3 regions of the Arthrobacter sp. TMN-49 genome follow, and region 2 is predicted to be linked to each of the others. Evidence: predicted binding sites of a transcription regulator. Region 2 holds the regulator's gene; each other region holds the start of a gene.
What was found. Region 2 encodes LexA, which represses DNA repair genes until DNA is damaged. Its sites were predicted from a motif close to TCGAACANNTGTTCGA; they were not measured.
Positions count from the first base shown of each region.

Region 1: ACX80E_RS11510 (LexA family protein) is a predicted target of LexA. The motif match lies at 1,402-1,417, and genes of this name have one in related genera.
Region 3: ACX80E_RS05540 (HNH endonuclease signature motif containing protein) is a predicted target of LexA. The motif match lies at 1,846-1,861, and genes of this name have one in related genera.

Region 1 is NZ_JBTNDH010000022.1:38,795-42,071, forward strand. Features, by position in the region: gene ACX80E_RS11505 (Y-family DNA polymerase) at 1-971, opposite strand, end outside; gene ACX80E_RS11510 (LexA family protein) at 979-1,380, opposite strand; gene ACX80E_RS11515 (helix-turn-helix transcriptional regulator) at 1,910-2,812, opposite strand; gene ACX80E_RS11520 (MFS transporter) at 2,980-3,277, shown strand, end outside.
Region 2 is NZ_JBTNDH010000021.1:11,130-14,406, forward strand. Features, by position in the region: gene ACX80E_RS11070 (ATP-dependent DNA helicase) at 1-1,060, shown strand, start outside; gene lexA (transcriptional repressor LexA) at 1,208-1,951, opposite strand; gene ACX80E_RS11080 (LysM peptidoglycan-binding domain-containing protein) at 2,227-2,667, shown strand; gene ACX80E_RS11085 (histidinol-phosphate transaminase) at 2,770-3,277, shown strand, end outside.
Region 3 is NZ_JBTNDH010000008.1:85,948-89,224, reverse strand. Features, by position in the region: gene ACX80E_RS05540 (HNH endonuclease signature motif containing protein) at 1-1,803, opposite strand, end outside; gene ACX80E_RS05535 (threonine/serine dehydratase) at 1,927-2,859, opposite strand; gene ACX80E_RS05530 (MBL fold metallo-hydrolase) at 2,960-3,277, shown strand, end outside.

The DNA of each region.
Region 1 (3,277 bases), on a different contig from region 2:
AGCACGATCGGGTCCTGGGTGGGCGTCATGAACCGGATGGTGACGGCCGGGAAGCTGCCCTCGCCGCCGGCAAAACGACTGGTTCCGGCCGTGACCGTCATGGTTGAGGCGCGCAGCCCTTCCTGGTTCAGGCGGGCAGCACCGCGTTGGGCATAGACGGCCATGACCTCCTCCATGCCCGCAACAGTGGTGACGGGGGTGGAGAAGCTGCGGGAAAACATGATTTGCTGCTTGTCCACACGTTCCTCGGTGTGGGGAATGCATTCGGTGCCGTTCAGTTCCATGACGGTGCGCTGCAAGACCACGGAAAACTTCTTGCGGATCAGTGCCGGGTCAGCTGTCTTGAGGTCGGCGATGCTCTCAATCCCCATCATTTTCAGGCGACTGGCCGTCTTACCGCCAACACCCCACAGCCCCGAGGCCGGCACCCGGGCCTGGATGCCGGCAACGTGTCCTTCCGGCATTGTGTCCAGGGCGCAAACACCGGCCAGTGCCTGGTTTTGCTTGGCGATCCTGTTGGCAAACTTCGCCAACGTTTTGGTGGCGGCCACACCAACACAGACTGGAACACCCACGTGGCGCATGACTGCCGCCCGGATCTCATTGCCCGTGGCGTGTAGCTGGCCCGAATCGCCGACCAGGCCAATGAACGATTCATCGATGGAGTACACCTCCTGCCAGGTGCCAAAGCGGCCCACAATTTCCATGACCCGGGCACTCAAATCCCCATACAGTTCATAGTTGCTCGAGCGCGCCACGAGGCCCCACGCCTTGGCCTGGGCTTGCAGCTGGAACCACGGGACGCCGGTGGCAATCCCCAACGCCTTGGCTTCCGCAGAACGCGCCACCACGCAGCCGTCATTGTTGGAAAGGACGACGACGGGGCGGCCTTCCAGCCTCGGGTCGAAGACCCGTTCACAGGAGACATAAAAGTTGTTGACGTCCACCAGGGCGATGCGGTTGTTAGTCACGGAGCACCTAGACATGGTGCAGGCACCGGGTGACGACACCCCAGACAGTCAGCTCCCCCACCAATGCTGTGGGCGCACCAGCTGCCGGGGACTGCGCGTCGGCGGGCTGCGCCACCAGGGAGGTCACGCCGTCGTGCATGGAGAGCCGGCGGATCAACAGCTCGCCGTCCACCACCGCAACCACCACCGAACCGTCACGCGGGGTGAGCGACCTGTCCACAATGATTTCGTCACCGTCGGCAATGCCGGCACCCACCATGGAGTCGCCGGAAACGCGCATGATGAAGGTGCAGGTTCTATCCCTGATCAAGTGTCTGTTGAGATCGATCCCGCCGTGGAAGTAGTCACGGGCAGGTGAGGCGAACCCCGTCGGATCGGTGTTGGGTGCTTTGGAGGAACCTAGATCCATACCAAACACGCCATCACCGCCTAGTACAAAGATTCGAGTTTTAAGCGTACCACCGTATCAGGCTGCGTGGCTGGTTGCGCAGCACAGGCAACTGCCGGGCCAGGTCCTAATCGTCTTGTTCCATGGTTCATGGAACCGCTGATGCAACCTCTTCGTCATTCCTTTACGGATCGTCTGAGGCATATTCATGCACTAACGGTATCGATTGGCCGGTTGAGCTTGTGATTGACGCAAACCGCATGAAATGCCGGACTCCCGAAGCCGCACCACCGTGGGCAGGCAACGGGCGGGCAGTGCCAGCTATTGCAGGGTGCTCGCCTCGCTTGCCTGCTGGCGATGGCCAGTCCAGAGGCCTCCAACTGCAGTCCGGACGGCCAGTCATAAGATTTCTGGTCCCCGTGTTGGTCAAGGTTCGGGACAGACGCTGTCCGGTGGCGCGCAAGGCGCCTCGTCTTCACGCCATCCCGATTGCTCGGGGGTACTATCTGTTGGCCTACGCGGGTGACGGAGGCGGCGTCGCGCGGCGCTTTCAGATGATGTGGTTCTCGCTGATCGGCCATTGAACGAGAGTTGTGGTCATGGAAGTGGTGGCGGTGAGTAGCTCCAGTGCGGCGGCATTGGCCGTATCTGGTTCGGCCATGTGCGTGATCATCCGTTGCCCGTTCACCCCCGGAAGATGGAGTACCTCGAAACTCAGCTCGAAGTCACCCACCTCGGGGTGACTGAAGCGTTTAACGCCGCTAATGCACCGTTGCACGGGGTGCTTGGCCCACAGGGCAGCGAAGTCGGGACTCTTGAGGGTGAGTTCCCCGATGAGTTGCGTCAGCTCGCCGTCGTCCTGGTGTTGGGCGGCGGTGAACCGCAACGATGCCACGGCCAAGGACGCCTCCTCACGCCAATTCCGGTACAGATCTTTCGTGTGGGGGTCTAGGAACAGCATGCGGGTCAAATTAGGGCGGTCGACGGCCCGGGTGGGTGCAGAAAAGTTGGTGTGCCCGGCCAGCAGCGCATGCCCGAGGCGGTTCCACGCCAAAACCTCATTCCTACGCCCCATGATCACGGCCGGAACATTGCTCATGGCATTCAGCAGCCGGATGGTCCCCGGCGTAGCCTGGTCGGGTTTGCTGGGGGCGCGGCGCCTACTCTTCGCGGGCCGAGCTAGTGCGTGCAGATGGGCTCGTTCATCATCGTTGAGGCTAAGGGCCTGGGCAATTGAATCGATCACCGATTCAGACGCGTTCGTTGATTGACCCTGCTCCAATCGCGTGTAGTAGGTGGCTGAAACACCTGCCAGCTGGGCCAGTTCCTCACGCCGCAGACCCGGAACCCGGCGGGCACCGTAGGAGACGACGCCGGCGTTTTCAGGGGTGAGTTGTGACCGCCGGGCGCGAAGAAACTCGCCGAGTGTCTCTGGAGCGTTGGTTTCTTCCATATCCCCATTGTCCTTTGTCCGGGGCGGGGCTGCCTGTCCCTGACAGTGCTAGGCGGCGTGGGGGTGCGATGAAGCGGGTCTGGTTCATGCCCGCACATGGCCACAGTGTTGTTACGTGCCGGGTTCCCGGACACATTCATTGTTGCTCTCTTACTGAAGGGATGGGCATGTCCACCGCTGCTCAGACTGCTGACCACAACCTCCACCCAGATCCATCACCAGCTCAGACCGGCCTGACGGGACGGCAGCGCCTTGTACTTCTGGTCCTACTCACGGCCAGCTTCACCCTGGCCGTGGACTTCTCGATCCTGAACGTCGCCCTGCCCACCATCGGCGCCGACGTCGGATTTAGCATCAGCCATCTGCAATGGATCGCGACGTCCTTTGCCCTGTGCGCGGCCGGATTCACCCTCTTTTTCGGACGCATCGCAGACCTTTTTGGTCGCCGGCGGCTCTTCCTGCTGG
Region 2 (3,277 bases):
TCAAAGCCAGGCCGTTGCACAAGTGCGCGACGCCGTGCGGGCGGCACTCTCAGATTCCAAACCGGAGGGCAACGCCGCAGTGGACGGCGGCAGGTCCATTGCCCGGGCCCGGCTGAACTTGATCTTTGATCTGTGCGAGCGGCTGCTCACTGCCGCTGATGCGCGTGAGGTGGTGTGGGCTTCACGGCCAGGCAGTTTCACCCCCGGCAAGGGTTATCAGAAGGCTGACGACGGCGAACCGGCGGTCATTAACATTGCCCCCTTGAGTGTGGCCATGAAACTTCGTGAGGGCTTGTTCGCGGACCGGACAGTGGTGCTGACTTCGGCAACGTTGGCCATTGGCGAATCCTTCCAGGCCACGGCCGGCGGGCTGGGCCTGCTGGGTCCCGAGGCACCCGCCTGGACGGGGGCCGACGTCGGCTCTCCCTTCGACTACCCCAAGCAAGGCATGCTGTACGTGGCTGCGCACCTGCAAAAACCAGGCTTTGGCATGTCGGCCGAGCAGCTTGATGAACTGGCTGCGCTGATCACTGCCGCCGGTGGCGGTACCCTGGCGTTGTTCTCTTCGCGCCGAGCGGCAGAGGACGCGGCTGAAAAATTGCGCAAGAAACTCTCGGTCAAGATTCTGTGCCAGGGCGATTCCTCCATGGCTGGGCTCATCAAGGAATTCGCCGACGAACCGGACACCTGCCTGTTCGGCACCATGTCACTGTGGCAAGGCGTTGACGTTCAAGGAACGTCCTGCCGGCTGGTGGTCATTGACAGGATTCCGTTCCCGCGACCCGATGACCCGCTGGTGACAGCGAGGGCCCGGGCCGTGGCACAAAGCGGCGGCGACGGCTTCATAGCCATCTCCGCAACCCATGCAGCCGTGCGGCTGGCCCAAGGCGTGGGGCGCCTGATTCGCTCAAGCGCCGACAGGGGAGTGGTGGCTGTTCTTGATTCCCGCCTGGCCAACGCCAGTTACGGCGGATTCTTGCGCGCGGCACTGCCGCCGTTCTGGGCCACCAAGGACCGCGCCGTGGCCTTGGCGGCCCTGAAGCGGCTCTCCGGGAAATAACGCTATGGCCCAGGAACGGGTATTTTTGTAGGCTACGTAAAGGAGACACCAAAGGCCGCCCGCGGCCGACGTGTCGGATAGTAGCCGGAAAATGCCCGTTCCTGGGCCTTAGGAACCATGAATCCGTATGCGTGTTATTTGGCGCGACTAGAGGCTTCGGAGCACCGACACCACTTTGCCCATGATGGTTGCGTGGTCCCCCAGAATGGGTTCATAGCGGGTGTTCTGGGGCAGTAACCAGGTGTGCCCGTCACGCTGACGGAACGTTTTAACAGTGGCCTCGTCGTCGAGCAGGGCAGCCACAATGTCGCCATTGTTGGCTGTTGGCTGTTGGCGCACCACCACCCAGTCACCGTCGCAGATGGCCGCGTCGATCATGGAATCACCTTGAACCTTGAGCATGAACAGCTCCCCGCTGCCCACAATTTGGCGTGGCAACGGCATGATGTCATCGACCGACTGGTCGGCCAGGATGGGACCGCCGGCCGCAATACGGCCCACCAACGGAACAAAGGCAGTGTCAGAGGAGCTGCTGAGTTCGGCGAAGTTGAGCCCGTTGGAGCTGCGTAGCTGTGATGGTGCGCTGACCCCTTCAATCTCCACCTCGCCGTTGTCCAAAACCAGTGGGATAAGAACTTCCATGGCGCGGGGGCGCTTGGGGTCGCGCCGCAAGTAGCCGTGGCGCTCAAGCTGGGTCAGTTGGTGCGTGACGCTGGACAGGCTGGCCAGCCCGACGGCGTCGCCGATTTCACGCATGGAGGGCGGGTAGCCCTTGTCGGCAATGGAGCGCTGGATGCACTCAAGGATCTTTTTCTGCCGAACAGTGAGCCCCTTCATGCCAGCGCGGCTGGGTGCTTGGGGGATGCGGTGCGGAGGTTCGTGAAGCGCCATGGTTCCGGGTCCTTTCGTGGCTGCCCTGAACAATGTCAGTGCCTGCTGGTGGACTGCATCTAGCGGCCAATCCTTGTGATTCAAGTTTAAGCCACAATACGGCCAATTTCAAACATTTGTTCTATCAACCCTTGGCAAGTGTCGTCAATAGATGCTAAAACTGTACTAGTAGCAAATTAGAACATACGTTCTATCGAGGATACGAAGTATGGAATTTCGATCCAGTCGGCATGTGTGGCCAGGGATCTAGATCCACTGTGAAAGGACGAGAAGTCATGAATGCAATGGTTATCTCTGCAGGACCTCTTAGTAGTACACCCAAGGCCCTGTTCGGCGCCGGCCCGGCCGGCTCCGCCCAGCATCATTGGCGAGCTGCCCCCGCGGCAAAGCTGGCGCTGACGCGCAGGGGCAGGCTTGTTCTCTTTGGTGTGCCGGCCATCGTTGCCTCCTCACTGCTGGTGTTCATCGCCTTGGCAATTGTCTTTGGCTCCCTGGCAAGCCCTGCCAACGCCAGCGCTGAGCATCCGGCCATCGATATGGACAGTTACGCGCATTCGGTGACTGTCCTCCAGGGCGACAGTTTATGGAGCATCGCCGGCGCCTCCAATCCGAATCGGGACGTCCGCGAAGTGGTACGGGAGATCGTTGCCCTGAACGAACTCAGCACAGGCGTACTGCAAGCAGGGCAGCGGATCTTCGTGCCCATCCCGCAGTAGAACACCGGCAGCCGGCAAACCCACGAACGGGTGGCCGGGGCAAAGTGTCCGCATACTGTCACGGTTTCGGTGTTTGCCGCCCCCGGCAATTAAGCTGGAACCATGGATCAGTTTGAACGCCTAGGCCAATTGCCACTCCGCGACGATCTGCGCGGACTGCACCCCTACGGTGCACCCCAACTTGACGTCCCGGTGCTGCTGAATGTCAATGAGAATACCTTCGGTGTCCCCGCCGACGCCAAGGAAGCCATCCTGAAAGCCGTCGCTGCGGAACTGGAAGGCCTCAACAGGTACCCCGACAGGGAATTCAGCACTCTCCGCCAGGAGCTGGCAACCTACCTCGGCCACGGCCTCAGCGATGACAACGTGTGGGCCGCAAACGGCTCCAATGAAGTACTGCAACAAATCCTTCAGGCATTTGGTGGGCCAGGACGCACCGCCATGGGGTTCCCGCCCACATACTCGATGTACCCCCTGCTGGCCAGCGGCACAGGAACCGGCTACATCGCGGGATGGCGCGATGCGGACTTCGGTTTGAGCGCAGCATCGGCGGCCGAACAGGTGCGCCAGCACGCCCCTAACATCGTCTTCCTGTGCTCACCGAACAACC
Region 3 (3,277 bases), on a different contig from region 2:
GCTGGGGTCGTCTTTGAGGCGGTGGCAGTACTTTGAGCGGGGACGCAGGTTTTCGATGCTGGTATCACCTTTTGGCAGAAGGGTGCCGTCGGGGCTGTAGCGGCTTTGGTGGAAGGGGATGGTGTGGTCGATCTCGCAGGATCGTGAGGGCGCGTCGCAGCCTATACCGGTGCATACTGGGTCCTTGAGCCTGACAAGCCGGACCATATCCGCCGGGGGCTTATAAGATTGGCGGCCGATGCTCAGTATGGTGCCTTTCTCTGGGTCGGTAAGAATCCGGTGCCACGAGGTTGCTCCGGCAGCTAATTCCCGGGCTTGCTCGGGCGGGATGGGACCGTAGCCCTCGAGCATGCCCGGCTTATCGGAGTCGTTCAGCAAGGTCAGAAACGGGATGCTCACACTGACCTTCGCCGGGATGCGGGACTGGAACCAGGAATCGTCAACCGCGCCATTCGATTCTCTGGGGGCCTGTTCCGGGTTGTGACTGGAGTAGCCGTTGCTGGATTGGTTGGTGCTGATGCGGCTGTCGCAGGAACAGTTGGCGCAGGTGGTGGCGGGGTGTAAAAAGGCTTGGTGAATCAGGTCCAGGAAGCAGTCGGCCAGGTAGTTGTCCAGGCTGCGGGAGGGCCGCCCGGTGGGGGTCAGTGCGGTAGATGGCGCGCCGTCACGCTGGGCTTGCAAAGCCCATGTTTCCAAGGTTTGGAACAAGGCCAGGGCGGGTGTGGCGGGCAGGATGACGCCCAGTTTTGCCATGCCATCGGGCAGTGGCGTGAACCAGACCCTTCTTTGCACGCGGGCCCTGTGAAAACGTTCGGTGAGCGATTCGGGGTTGTGCTTTTCTGCCAATCTCCGGATCTTGCGGGTCAGCCCGGCCGGATTCATTCGGGATGCCCCGGGCAGGAACAGTGGCTCCAGCACCGGGAAGAGGGATTCGGGTACGTTTTCCAGGCCGCGACGGATGGCGCGGATCCGGGTCTCGTCCAAAAGCCCCTCCCTGAACAGTGCCCCGGTGGATGGCAACGCTGCCAACGTTGCGGCGTCTTCTAGGCGATGCTGGGCAGTGCCCGCACTGATCGCGTACACGGCCATGAGTTCCCCTGCGGCCCACAGGGAAACTTCAGGGTGCTGGTCTCTGGGTGTTTCCTCGTTCATGGGCGGTCGGCGGGTAGCGAACTCGGTCAGCGCCGCCATCTCCATGGCCTGGGCAAACGCCGCCAATCGGTTCGCCGCGTGTATGTAGTCCAGCAAGTCGTTGTCGGTCAACGTGTCCAGCTCCAGCCGCGCCAACGCCTCTGCGCCAGCGGCCGGTGTCCATGCCACACCTTCAGGATTGTTCTTTCTTGGCGCCTTTGGATGGTCAGGAACCGAGGCCCTGATCACTTTCACCATGGAATCGGTTCGGATGCCATCCAAGGAAAGCAGCCCACTTGCGGAAGCTCCTGGGCCGCCTGCGGCGGATCCGGTGCCTGCCAGCGTGGCCCATTCATCCACAGAGATCGTCCGGGATGGGCCTACCCAGGTCACATTTTTCATACGGGGGTCATCGGCGAAAGGATCACTGGCCATCAGTTCGGCCAATTCAGTATCCACAAGGAAATCATCGGAGCTGCTGGAACCGCCGGCAACGGTGACCGCGCAAGTATCAGAGGATGAAGGAGGGCAATCCGAAGCGGAGGGAAAATCGGTGGAAGCGGCACGTCCGCCGTCGTTGGCCTCCGACCAGTGGTCGGGGGCCTGATCCAGAAATAGCTGTCCGGAAGGGGTGGAAACCCTTTTCTTGCCGGGCCAATTAACTGTGCCCATACGCCAATTCTAGACGCCGCATGGCATAAATGGAAGACATTTTAGAATATATATTCTAGAATCTTTGTACTGATTCGGCGTTCCAAGCAAGAGACTCCGCTGAAGATTCCCAGCCGCCGCGTCCTACAACCCTGACGGATCGGTGTTTGCACCGCACAGAATGAGCGCCACACGTTCATTGTGCGCCGGCACATACGCTCCCGACGCCAGGGCTGCATAGGCCGCGGCGGCGCCATTCTCCAACGCAATCCGGTAGTTCTCCCACAAGAATATTCTTGCCGCACTGATGCTCTCATCACTGACAAGCACGCTTTGCACTCCCGTCCGGACGGCAACGTCAAATCCGATGGCCCCAATCCGGCGGGCGCCCAGCGAATCTGCGGCAATACCTGACACAGCAACATCCACAGGCTGGCCAGCAGCCAGGGCCGCGTGCAAACTTGGCGCATTTTCCGGCTCCACCGCAACAATTGTTGCGTGTCCCTCCAACGCTGCAGCAATGCCGGCCATAAGCCCGCCGCCACCCACGGCCACAATCACCGTGTCAATGCCGCCCAGCTGATCCAGCAGCTCTAGGCCGATGGTCCCGGCCCCCGCCGCAATTTCCGGTTGATCGTAAGCGTGGCAGTAGACCGCACCAGTCTCGGCAGCAAAAGCCACGGCAGCCTCATAAGCTTCAGCGTATTCCGCACCTTCTAACACCACAGTGGCGCCAGCCTTGCGCAGTTTGGCGACCTTCACAGCGGGCGCGCTGCGCGGCACATAAACAGTCGCGGGGACGCCCACCGCGGACGCCGCATAGGCGTTCGCCAGCCCGGCATTGCCACCGGAAGCCACCACGATGCCCACCTCGGGGTTCAGTTCCCCGCGCTCCTGGCAGCCAAGCACCCGGTTGAAGGCGCCACGAGCCTTGAACGTGCCTGTGTGTTGCAGAAACTCGCATTTGAGCCAGACGTCACCGGGGGAGTGGCCAGCATCTAGCTTCATGACAGGTGTCTGGCGCACCAGTCCGTCAATCCGGAGAGCTGCCTGGTCAACGTCTGCACGGGTGATCATTCAATGGCTTTCTTTTGCTGGCGGAGAGATTCACCCAAGGCTATAGCGGGCAGCGAAGGCGAGTCGAACCCTGTCCATCGCCAGAGGCTAGGGTGGATTCATGACTCTTGATTCCACCCTGATCCATGACCTGCCACAGCACACAGTGCGCTGCGCGGTCGTCTCCGCCATGGCGAACAATGTTTATCTAATCACTGCCAAAGCCACCGGCGCCCAGATTTTGATAGATGCCGCGGATGATCTGCCGGCCATCAACGCACTCCTGGACGACGGCGCAGCGGATTCAAGTGCCCCCACCTTCGTGGCCATGATTGCCACCACCCACCAGCACTGGGACCACGTGCGCGCCTTGGCAGCATTGGTGGCCCAGACCGGTGCAGCGACGGCTGCCGGGGCCGACGACGTCGCCGGGATTGCC